DNA from 2 places in the Chitinophaga sp. MM2321 genome. Region 2 is predicted to be linked to the other one. Evidence: riboswitches for the same ligand, from Rfam matches in the RefSeq annotation. Region 2 holds a riboswitch; the other holds the start of a gene.

Region 1 (4,425 bases), 1.1 Mb from region 2:
AAGGTATTGTTATGTTAATATTACAAACGTACCTAATTTTTTTTAGTTTGATAAGGCTCTTACCCTGCCTTTTAACTTGTTCTAAAAATACACTTATTTTACAGTTTGATTACCAACCATACAAAGGACTTTAAAACTATACATCATGCAAACAGCGGAAATTATCTACACCGGCGAATTACGGACTACAGCAACCCACCTGCGATCAGCCACCGTCATTGAAACAGATGCACCGGTAGATAACAATGGAAAAGGTGAAAGATTCTCTCCTACTGACCTGGTAGCCACGGCCCTCGGCTCGTGTATGCTTACCATCATGGGCATCAAGGCAAGAGATAACAACTGGGCCATCGAAGGCACCAAAGTGAGTATTCAGAAAATAATGGGTACAGAACCACGTCGCATTACCGGCGTAACCATCGTATTTGATTTTCCCGGTACCCATAACCTGGGAGAAAAAGAAAAAACCGTCCTCGAAAGAGCAGCACTCACCTGCCCCGTCGCCAAAAGCGTACACCCGGACCTTGTACAGGATGTAACCTTCAATTGGTAAGGCACTATTTAAGAATTTTTTGATTTACGAATTTAGGGATTTGAAATGCAGCGGAGATATGTGCGTATACGGTTATCTCCGCTGCATTTCAAATCCCTAAATTCGTAAATCAAAAAATTCCTAAATTCCTACATCTTTTCCCCGCCCAATATCTTCATGCCTATTGCGCATTTCAGACATCTCTTTTCATCGCAGTAATATTGCTTCAATTGCAGGAGTGCCTGCGATTCCATGGCGTTTTCCTGTGTAACGCCCAGCTTTTCCCAGGCATTGGTAATCTTGTTTTTTTCGGCGGGTAGCTGCTGGAGGAAATGCAGGGCTTTCTCCTGGTAATAGCGGGTGTTTTTTTGTTGTCCATAGAGGTAGAGAAGCGGTAGCACCGTATTGATTAAAACGGCATGCACGGCCTGTTTGCCGGGGCGGTGGGTGGCAGTTACCGGTTGCCCGAAACGGTAATGCTCCTGCCAGTACGCTGATGGCCGTACGAAAAACAACCGTTCCAGTTCTCCAAGTTCTCTTGCCTCCAGGATGCGGGAAAACAAATGCGATGTTTGCTGCATCAGGGTGGCAAAGGCGGCCAGCCGCAGGGTAGGAAAAGATGCAGGCCGCATCCGCAGCCAGTTCCAGTGGTGCGGCGCTATTGGCTGGAGCTGATATTTATGCCGCAGGTGCAGGTACTCCCGCTGTAACTGCAACGGGTATACGTCGATGAAGTCCGCTTCCAGCATTCCCGCCTGACCAAAAAGCAGGGCTTCCGTTAGCAGCGGCTGGTGCTTATGCCGCATGAGGATATTATAGGGCAGCGATTGCGCCATTTGCAGGAACGGCAACGCATTTACCGGCATGCCATAGCTCTGTGCTACTGCCCAGTAGCACGCTTCTTCCCAGTTATATTTATTGCATAACAGCCAGGCACGTAGTCCGTTCATCTTGTTTTCCCAGCGTTCGGCCAGCAGCCGCTCTTTCCAGCTGAGCCAGATGAGCCGGGAGATATCGCCGGCACTATCCGCACAAGGCACAAAGGAAGCCGACTGCCGCAGCCATTCATAGCGTTGTAGCAACAGCTTGGGGATATACTGCTGTAATTCAAGACAGGGCGCATCTCCCGCCTCACGCTGGGGCAGGTCATGTACAAATACCACGTGCAGGATGATCCGCCCGTATTGTTTATTGTGCTGATGCCCATGCCGGAACCAGTCGGATGTGCTAAGATGCAGTTCTACGGCGCCTGCCCATACAGTATTGCCGATCCTGATCTTTGCCCCCGTAAAATCGGGGCCGCTGTGGTGATTCTGCCATCCGGGGTAGATGATCTGTAAAGGCTCACCCGTAGTAGTTACCAGGTTATCCTGCTTAAAAATACGGCACGCCCATATATGCTGAAAAAGCTCTTCGGAGAGCGGGGGGTTAACATGCATAAAGATATGGTTGATTATTAAAATACTATTAGCTAAAGATAATAAAACATCACCTCCGGTAAAAAAATTTCTGCTCCTGATTTGGAAAATTGATCAAACTGCCTTTACCTTTGCACCCAGTTCTTATACATCACTTATCCAGAAAGGCGGAGGGACTTGGCCCTGCGATGCCTTAGCAACCTTTCCTGATTTAATTATCAGGAAAAAGGTGCTAATTCCTGCCCCGGTGCAAGTCGGGGAAAGATAAGTTGGCAGAGATAATTCTTCACCAATATAATATTGAAAAGAGCTCTTCCAACAAACGGAAGAGCTTTTTTATGCCCGCTCCCGCCCACTTCCTGGATTTGTCGTTGTTTAAGTAGATTTTTAATGATACCGTTGCAGGGTAATACCTGTACAAACAGACATCGTTAAAAAATAATTTAATAAGATGAAAACAGCTACACAACTGATTCATAGTATTCCGATAGATGAGTTGACAGGCGCTATTTCAGTGCCCATCTACCAAACATCTACCTTTGTACAGGAATCGCCGGGCATCAATAAGGGTTTTGAATTTTCGCGGGCTAACAATCCCACGCGGAAAGTGTTGGAAGAACTGATCTGCAACCTGGAAGAAGGCTACGCAGGTTTCGCCTTCGCCAGCGGGATGTCTGCTATTGACGCTGTACTGAAGCTGTTGAAAACCGGCGATGAAGTAATGGCCGTAGAAGATACTTACGGTGGCATCTTCCAGATCTTCAACCACATGTTTGAACGTTTTGGGATCAAAGTAAACTTCGTGGACACCAGCAACCTCGATAAAGTACTGGCTGCCATCACGCCCAATACCCGGATTATCTGGCTGGAATCCCCTACCAATCCAACATTGCGCATCTCTGATATCAAGTCTATCAGTAAAATTGCCAAACAACATAATATCCTGCTGGCAGTAGATAATACTTTCAGTACCCCTTTATTGCAGCAACCACTCACTTTGGGCGCCGACATGGTTATCCACAGTGCTTCCAAATACCTGGCCGGTCACTGCGACGTGATTGCCGGACTGGTAGTGGTCAATTCCAAGTCGCTCGCTGATCAGATCCGCTATAACCAGAATATTTCCGGTAGTATCCTCAGTCCGTTCGACGCCTGGCTCACGATCCGTGGTATAGAAACCCTGGCGCTCCGGCTGGAAAAGCAATGCAGCAATGCCAGCGCCGTAGCCAACTGGCTGGCCGCGCATCCTGCGGTGGATAAAGTATTTTATCCGGGTCTTGTTACCCATAAAAACCATCACATTGCGCGCAAACAGCAAAAAAGTTATGGCGCCCTCGTGAGCTTCTCCTTAAAAAGCGATAATATCAAAAATGCGATCCGCATCGTGAACGCTACCAAGCTGTTTAAACTGGCGGAAAGTTTTGGCGGTGTGAAAAGTATGCTGGCTCATCCGGCTACCATGACACATCGAACGATACCGGAAGCATTCCGGAAAAAAACAGGTTTGCAGGATTCCTGCATCCGTTTATCAGTAGGCATAGAAGATGCCGAAGACCTGATCAACGACCTGAAACAAGCACTGGATAAATTAAACCATCCGGCGGGTAAACAAATCACTGTTTTACAATAAGCTGCCTTACTAACGCTGCCGGCTACACGCTGTCAGTATCGTATCAGCAGCCTCAAGTTTGAAAAAAAGTATGGAAAACAAGATCATCAATTTAGGTATTTTTGGATTCGGTGTCGTAGGACAAGGACTGTATGAAGTTTTGAACAGAACAAAAGGTATTAATGCACGCATCAAAAAGATCTGTATTAAAGACCCTAACAAATCAAGACCTATTGACAGCAGCTACTTCACTACCGATAAAAATGAAATCCTGGAAGATCCTACCATAGACGTAGTAGTAGAGCTGATAAATGATACGGAAGCCGCCTTTGAAATTGTGAGCACTGCGCTCCGCAATGGCAAAGCAGTAGTAAGCGCCAGCAAACGCATGATTGCTGAAAACCTGCCCGCTCTCTTCCAGTTACAAACAGAAAATAAAGTGCCCTTCCTGTACGAAGCCTCCAGCTGCGCCAGTATTCCCATCATCCGCAACCTGGAAGAATATTACGACAACGACCTGCTCAATGCAGTGGAAGGCATCTGCAACGGATCTACCAACTACATTCTTACCAAAATATTTGAAGAAAACCAGAGCTTTGAAACGGCCCTGCAAAAAGCGCAGGAACTGGGCTTCGCAGAAACCGATCCTACACTGGACATAGAAGGATACGATCCTAAATACAAACTCGTCATCCTCCTCCTCCACGCTTTCGGCACCTTCGTGAAACCGGAAGAAGTGTATAACTTCGGTATCCACCACCTCAACGACTTTGATATCCAGTTTGCCAAACAAAGAAACTGTACGGTGAAACTGATTGCCCAATGCCGCCGGCAGAACGGCAACGTGTTTGCATACGTGCTACCTC
Region 2 (4,425 bases):
AGTCAGTATGCCTACCCGGATCCCGGCTATCATTTTCTTACGGGGAAAGATTATATCCAGGATAGAAATTTCTACCTGTTTACTTTATTTGAAAAGATGCCTGCCATTGCCCGGATAATGGCCGGGGATACCACTATGCAACGTATCGGAAAAACATACGTACAGCGTGTGCCCCATTCCGTTAGTCTCAATATCACAGCTATAACAGATCCGTTTTTATTTACAGGAGAGGTGATCAGCCGCATCGGCAACACACTGCCTGATTTATTGACCCGGTATCCGGCGGAAATGGAAGGACTGGTGAAAGCCATGCGCAGCAGCGGCTTGTTTCAATTGTACGCAGCGATGCCCGATACCGCATTACTTGCCCGTGCCTGGAAGGATGCGGCGCAAGGAGTAAACTATATCATTAACGCCTATACGACCAATAAAGGATTCCGTTATGCAGCCATTGATTCCGCTGTATATGATGTGTCATCCCCGGCCTATAAAATAAAAGTGACGCAGGCGTTGAAAGATGACGGTAATAGCAACAGGCGCCTCTTTTTCAGGCCCTCCCTCGATCTTGCACTGGCCTTGCTGCGCCTGAACAAACGTGATGAATGCGCGCGCTATGAGCCGCTGTCGGATACTAACAGCGAGGCTTACACGCAATTGAAAAAAACTGACTGGGATAAATATACCTTTTCCGCCCTGCTGATCCTGGGTGCGGGCCCCGGCAATACAGACGCTATCAGCGATGCCGGTAAGAACCGCTGCCGCATAGGGGCAGACCTGTTCCGTAAAGGTCTTGCTCCCTGCATCATCGTTTCCGGCGGACATGTACATCCCATCGGCACCCCGTTTTCTGAAGCAGTGGAAATGAAGAAGTACCTGGTGAATGAACTGAAGATCCCCGCAGCCGCTGTGATCCTGGAGCCTTATGCCCGGCATACCACTACCAATATCCGCAACGCGGTGCGCATTGCCTGGCGCAATGGCTTCCCCATGAATAAAAAAATGTGCTGTGTGTCCGATCCCTTTCACCTGAGCTATGTGAGCGGAAGTATCTTCAACCTGCGTTGTATGCAGGAGCTGAGCTACCTGCCGGCCACGGAAATAAAACAGGCCGATCTGTATTTCCTCTCTTTTATACCGGATCTGAAATCTTTACAGGCCGATGCCCGGGATCCATTGGACCCCTGATAAAATATTTTCGGGTTTTATACGTCTTATATAAAAATTAATATTCCAACAGCATCTAAAAACACTCAATATTTTAACCATGTCAAACGAATCTATTCAGCCTTTATATACCATCCTGGGGGCAGGTGGTATCATTGCCAATGAGCTGTGCCTGGAATTGACGAAGAACGGGAAACAGGTCCGCCTCGTAGGCCGCTCTCCCAAAACATTTGCAGGCATCACCAACCTGGTAACCGCCGACCTTACCGATTACGCACAAACGAAGCAGGCAGTAAATGGCTCCGCCATCGTTTTCCTGACCGCAGGTCTTAAATATGACAGGAAACTATGGGCTACTGCATGGCCTAAGATCATGACCAATGTGATTAATGCCTGTAAGGAAGCCGGCGCTAAACTCATCTTCTTCGATAACGTATATTCCTACGGGTTAGTAGACGGCCCTATGAAAGAAGATACCACGTATCATCCTTCCAGCCATAAAGGGGAGGTTCGCGCGGCTATTGCCACCCAATTAATGGATGAAGTGAAGGCGGGTAATATGACTGCTTCCATAGCACGTGCAGCCGATTTCTACGGCCCCGGCGCAGATAAAACCGGTTTCCTCAACCTCCTGATTATCGACCGGTTTAAGAAAAACAGCTCCGCGATGTGGCTGGGAAAAGATAATGTAACCCATAGTTATACTTTTACGCCCGATGCCGGCAAGGGACTATACCTGCTTTCCCAGGACGCGCAATCATGGAACCAGATCTGGCACCTGCCTACCACCAATCCCGCTCCCAATGGTAAAACTTATGTGGAGCTGATTGCGGGGCAAATGGGCATTAAGCCCCGGTACATGAAGCTGGGCAGTTTTATGATCGGCCTGTCCGGATTGTTTGATACCACCATAGGGGAATTAGGGGAGATGCTGTACCAGAACAATCATCCCTATATTTTTGACTCCTCCAAATTTGAAAATTATTATCAATTCAAACCAACATCTTACGAAGAAGGCATACGTTTAACATTGGCTAAACAATAGTCTACTGAATTTGTAGGAAAATAAATTTGGTGGTTAATTTTTCTGCTTTATCTTTGCACCAGTTCTTTAAGTTGCTTATCAAGAAAGGAGTAGGGAAATGGCCCGATGATACCTTAGCAACCTTCACTGCACAAGCTTTGAAAGGTGCTGCATCCATCCTGATCAGATGTCAGGAAAGATAAGTTTTGATTTTCGAATTTTTTGATTTTCGAATTTTTGAATTTAAATACCAAAATTCGAAAATCAAAAAATTCGAAAATCCCACTCTCTCTCTTGATTTGCTCCGCAAGAACGTTTTTTATCAAACTAAAAAAACAATCAAAGATGAGCACAATCACAGAACTGATCCATGCTATTCCCGTAGACCCGCAAACCGGCGCCATTGCTGTGCCTATCTACCAGACTTCTACATTTGTACAGGAAGCACCGGGTGTAAACAAAGGTTATGACTATGCACGGTCCAATAATCCTACCCGCGCGGCAGTAGAAAAAATTATTGCACAGCTGGAAGGTGGCGCCGCTGCATCTGCCTTCTCCAGCGGACTGGCAGCCATAGACGCCGTATTGAAACTGCTTAAATCCGGGGATGAAATTGTAGCCGTAGATGATATCTATGGTGGCGCTTTCCGCCTCTTTCATAAAGTGTATGAAAAATTCGGGATCCGGGTAAACTATGTTGATACTTCTGATACGCAGGCCGTCTTCCATGCCATCACACCCGCTACCAGGCTGATATGGCTGGAAACGCCCACCAATCCCACGCTGAAGATCTCTGATATTGCCGCTATAGGTCGTATTGCAAAAGCACACAATTGTTTGTTTTGTGTAGATAATACCTTTGCGTCACCGGTGCTGCAACAGCCATTGTCATTGGGGGCGGACCTCGTGATCCACAGTGCTACCAAGTATCTCGGCGGACATAGTGACCTTATCGCCGGGGTAGTGATAGCCAAAACGGAGCAGCTGGGAGAAGAAATAAAGTTCTATCAGAATGCCTGTGGCGCCATCCTGTCGCCATTCGACAGCTTCCTGCTGATCCGTGGTATTGAAACCCTGCACCTGCGTATTAAACAACACGGCATCAATGCACAAATCATAGCGGAATACCTGGCAGAACATCCGGCGGTAGAAAAAGTGTTCTATCCCGGTTTGCCATCGCATCCGGGACATGAGCTGGCAAAGCGGCAGAGTAAAGGGTTTGGCGGGATTATTTCTTTTACTTTAAAAGATGATAGCGCCGCTGCCGCCACCACTTTTGTTACCTCCACGCATTACTTTAAACTGGCGGAAAGCCTGGGCGGCATTAAAAGTTTGCTTTGTCATCCGGCTGAAATGACGCATAAATCTATCCCTGCTGAAAAGAGAAGGGCAGAAGGGGTAAGTGACAGCCTGATTCGCTTATCTGTAGGGCTGGAAGAGTCGGCCGACCTGTTGGCCGACCTGGAACAGGCTTTTAAGAAACTGCCGCAGCACGCCCGGGCAGAAAGCGTGCTGTCAGCATAGCCGCTACGTTATCTCCCGTCGCATTTAAAATAGTGGCCAGCGGATCAACCAATGTTCCGATGATCAGCAGCGGCGGGAGGGCTTCTACCGGGAACCCATATACGGACATGACCAGCAACTCGCCGATATAGCCGCCATTGGGAATACCGCCTTCCACGATGCTCACGATCACGGTTATGCCCATGGCCATCAGCACGGTATCTACACTGTTGAAACCTTTGCCGAACATCGCAAATACAACGGCCATTTTTATGATAGAAGAAATGCTGGAGCCATCTTTATGCAGGGTAGCACCTAGCGGCACTACCACATTGCCAATGGATGCCGGTACGCCCATCCGTTGCACCGCTTCGAGGTTGGCAGGAATGGTAGCAATGCTGCTACCGGTGCCCACCGCGGTTAAGGTGGGAATAATATTGTTTTTCCAGAAGATTTTAATACCATTAAAACCACCCGCTACAAAAGCATAAAAACTAAATCCGACTATAAAATAGATAGTACCGAAACCATAATAAATACCCAGTGAGTGTGCATATGTGCCAAACAATTGCGGCCCTACCGTGCCCACCTGGTAAGCAAAGTAAGCACCCAGGCCCACGGGCGCTATTTTCATGATCACCGCCAGCAGGTCTTTCATGACCTCATTACCGGAGTACAAAAATTTCCGGAACGCTACACCACGCTCACCTGCACGCATGGCGGCCAGGCCCACC

What was found. A riboswitch is a leader RNA that binds a small molecule or an ion and turns the genes downstream of it on or off. The one in region 2 is predicted to bind S-adenosylmethionine.
Region 1: linked by a shared signal. The riboswitch ahead of ABQ275_RS03280 (PLP-dependent aspartate aminotransferase family protein) and the one ahead of ABQ275_RS07780 (PLP-dependent aspartate aminotransferase family protein) in region 2 are both predicted to bind S-adenosylmethionine.

Annotation. Positions count from the first base shown of each region.
Region 1 is NZ_OZ035533.1:878,102-882,526, reverse strand. It holds gene ABQ275_RS03290 (OsmC family protein) at 146-553, shown strand; gene ABQ275_RS03285 (DUF2851 family protein) at 682-1,971, opposite strand; SAM riboswitch class I at 2,103-2,221, shown strand; gene ABQ275_RS03280 (PLP-dependent aspartate aminotransferase family protein) at 2,402-3,580, shown strand; gene ABQ275_RS03275 (homoserine dehydrogenase) at 3,651-4,425, shown strand, end outside.
Region 2 is NZ_OZ035533.1:2,004,604-2,009,028, forward strand. It holds gene ABQ275_RS07770 (YdcF family protein) at 1-1,185, shown strand, start outside; gene ABQ275_RS07775 (NAD-dependent epimerase/dehydratase family protein) at 1,265-2,209, shown strand; SAM riboswitch class I at 2,282-2,394, shown strand; gene ABQ275_RS07780 (PLP-dependent aspartate aminotransferase family protein) at 2,534-3,712, shown strand; gene ABQ275_RS07785 (dicarboxylate/amino acid:cation symporter) at 3,663-4,425, opposite strand, start outside.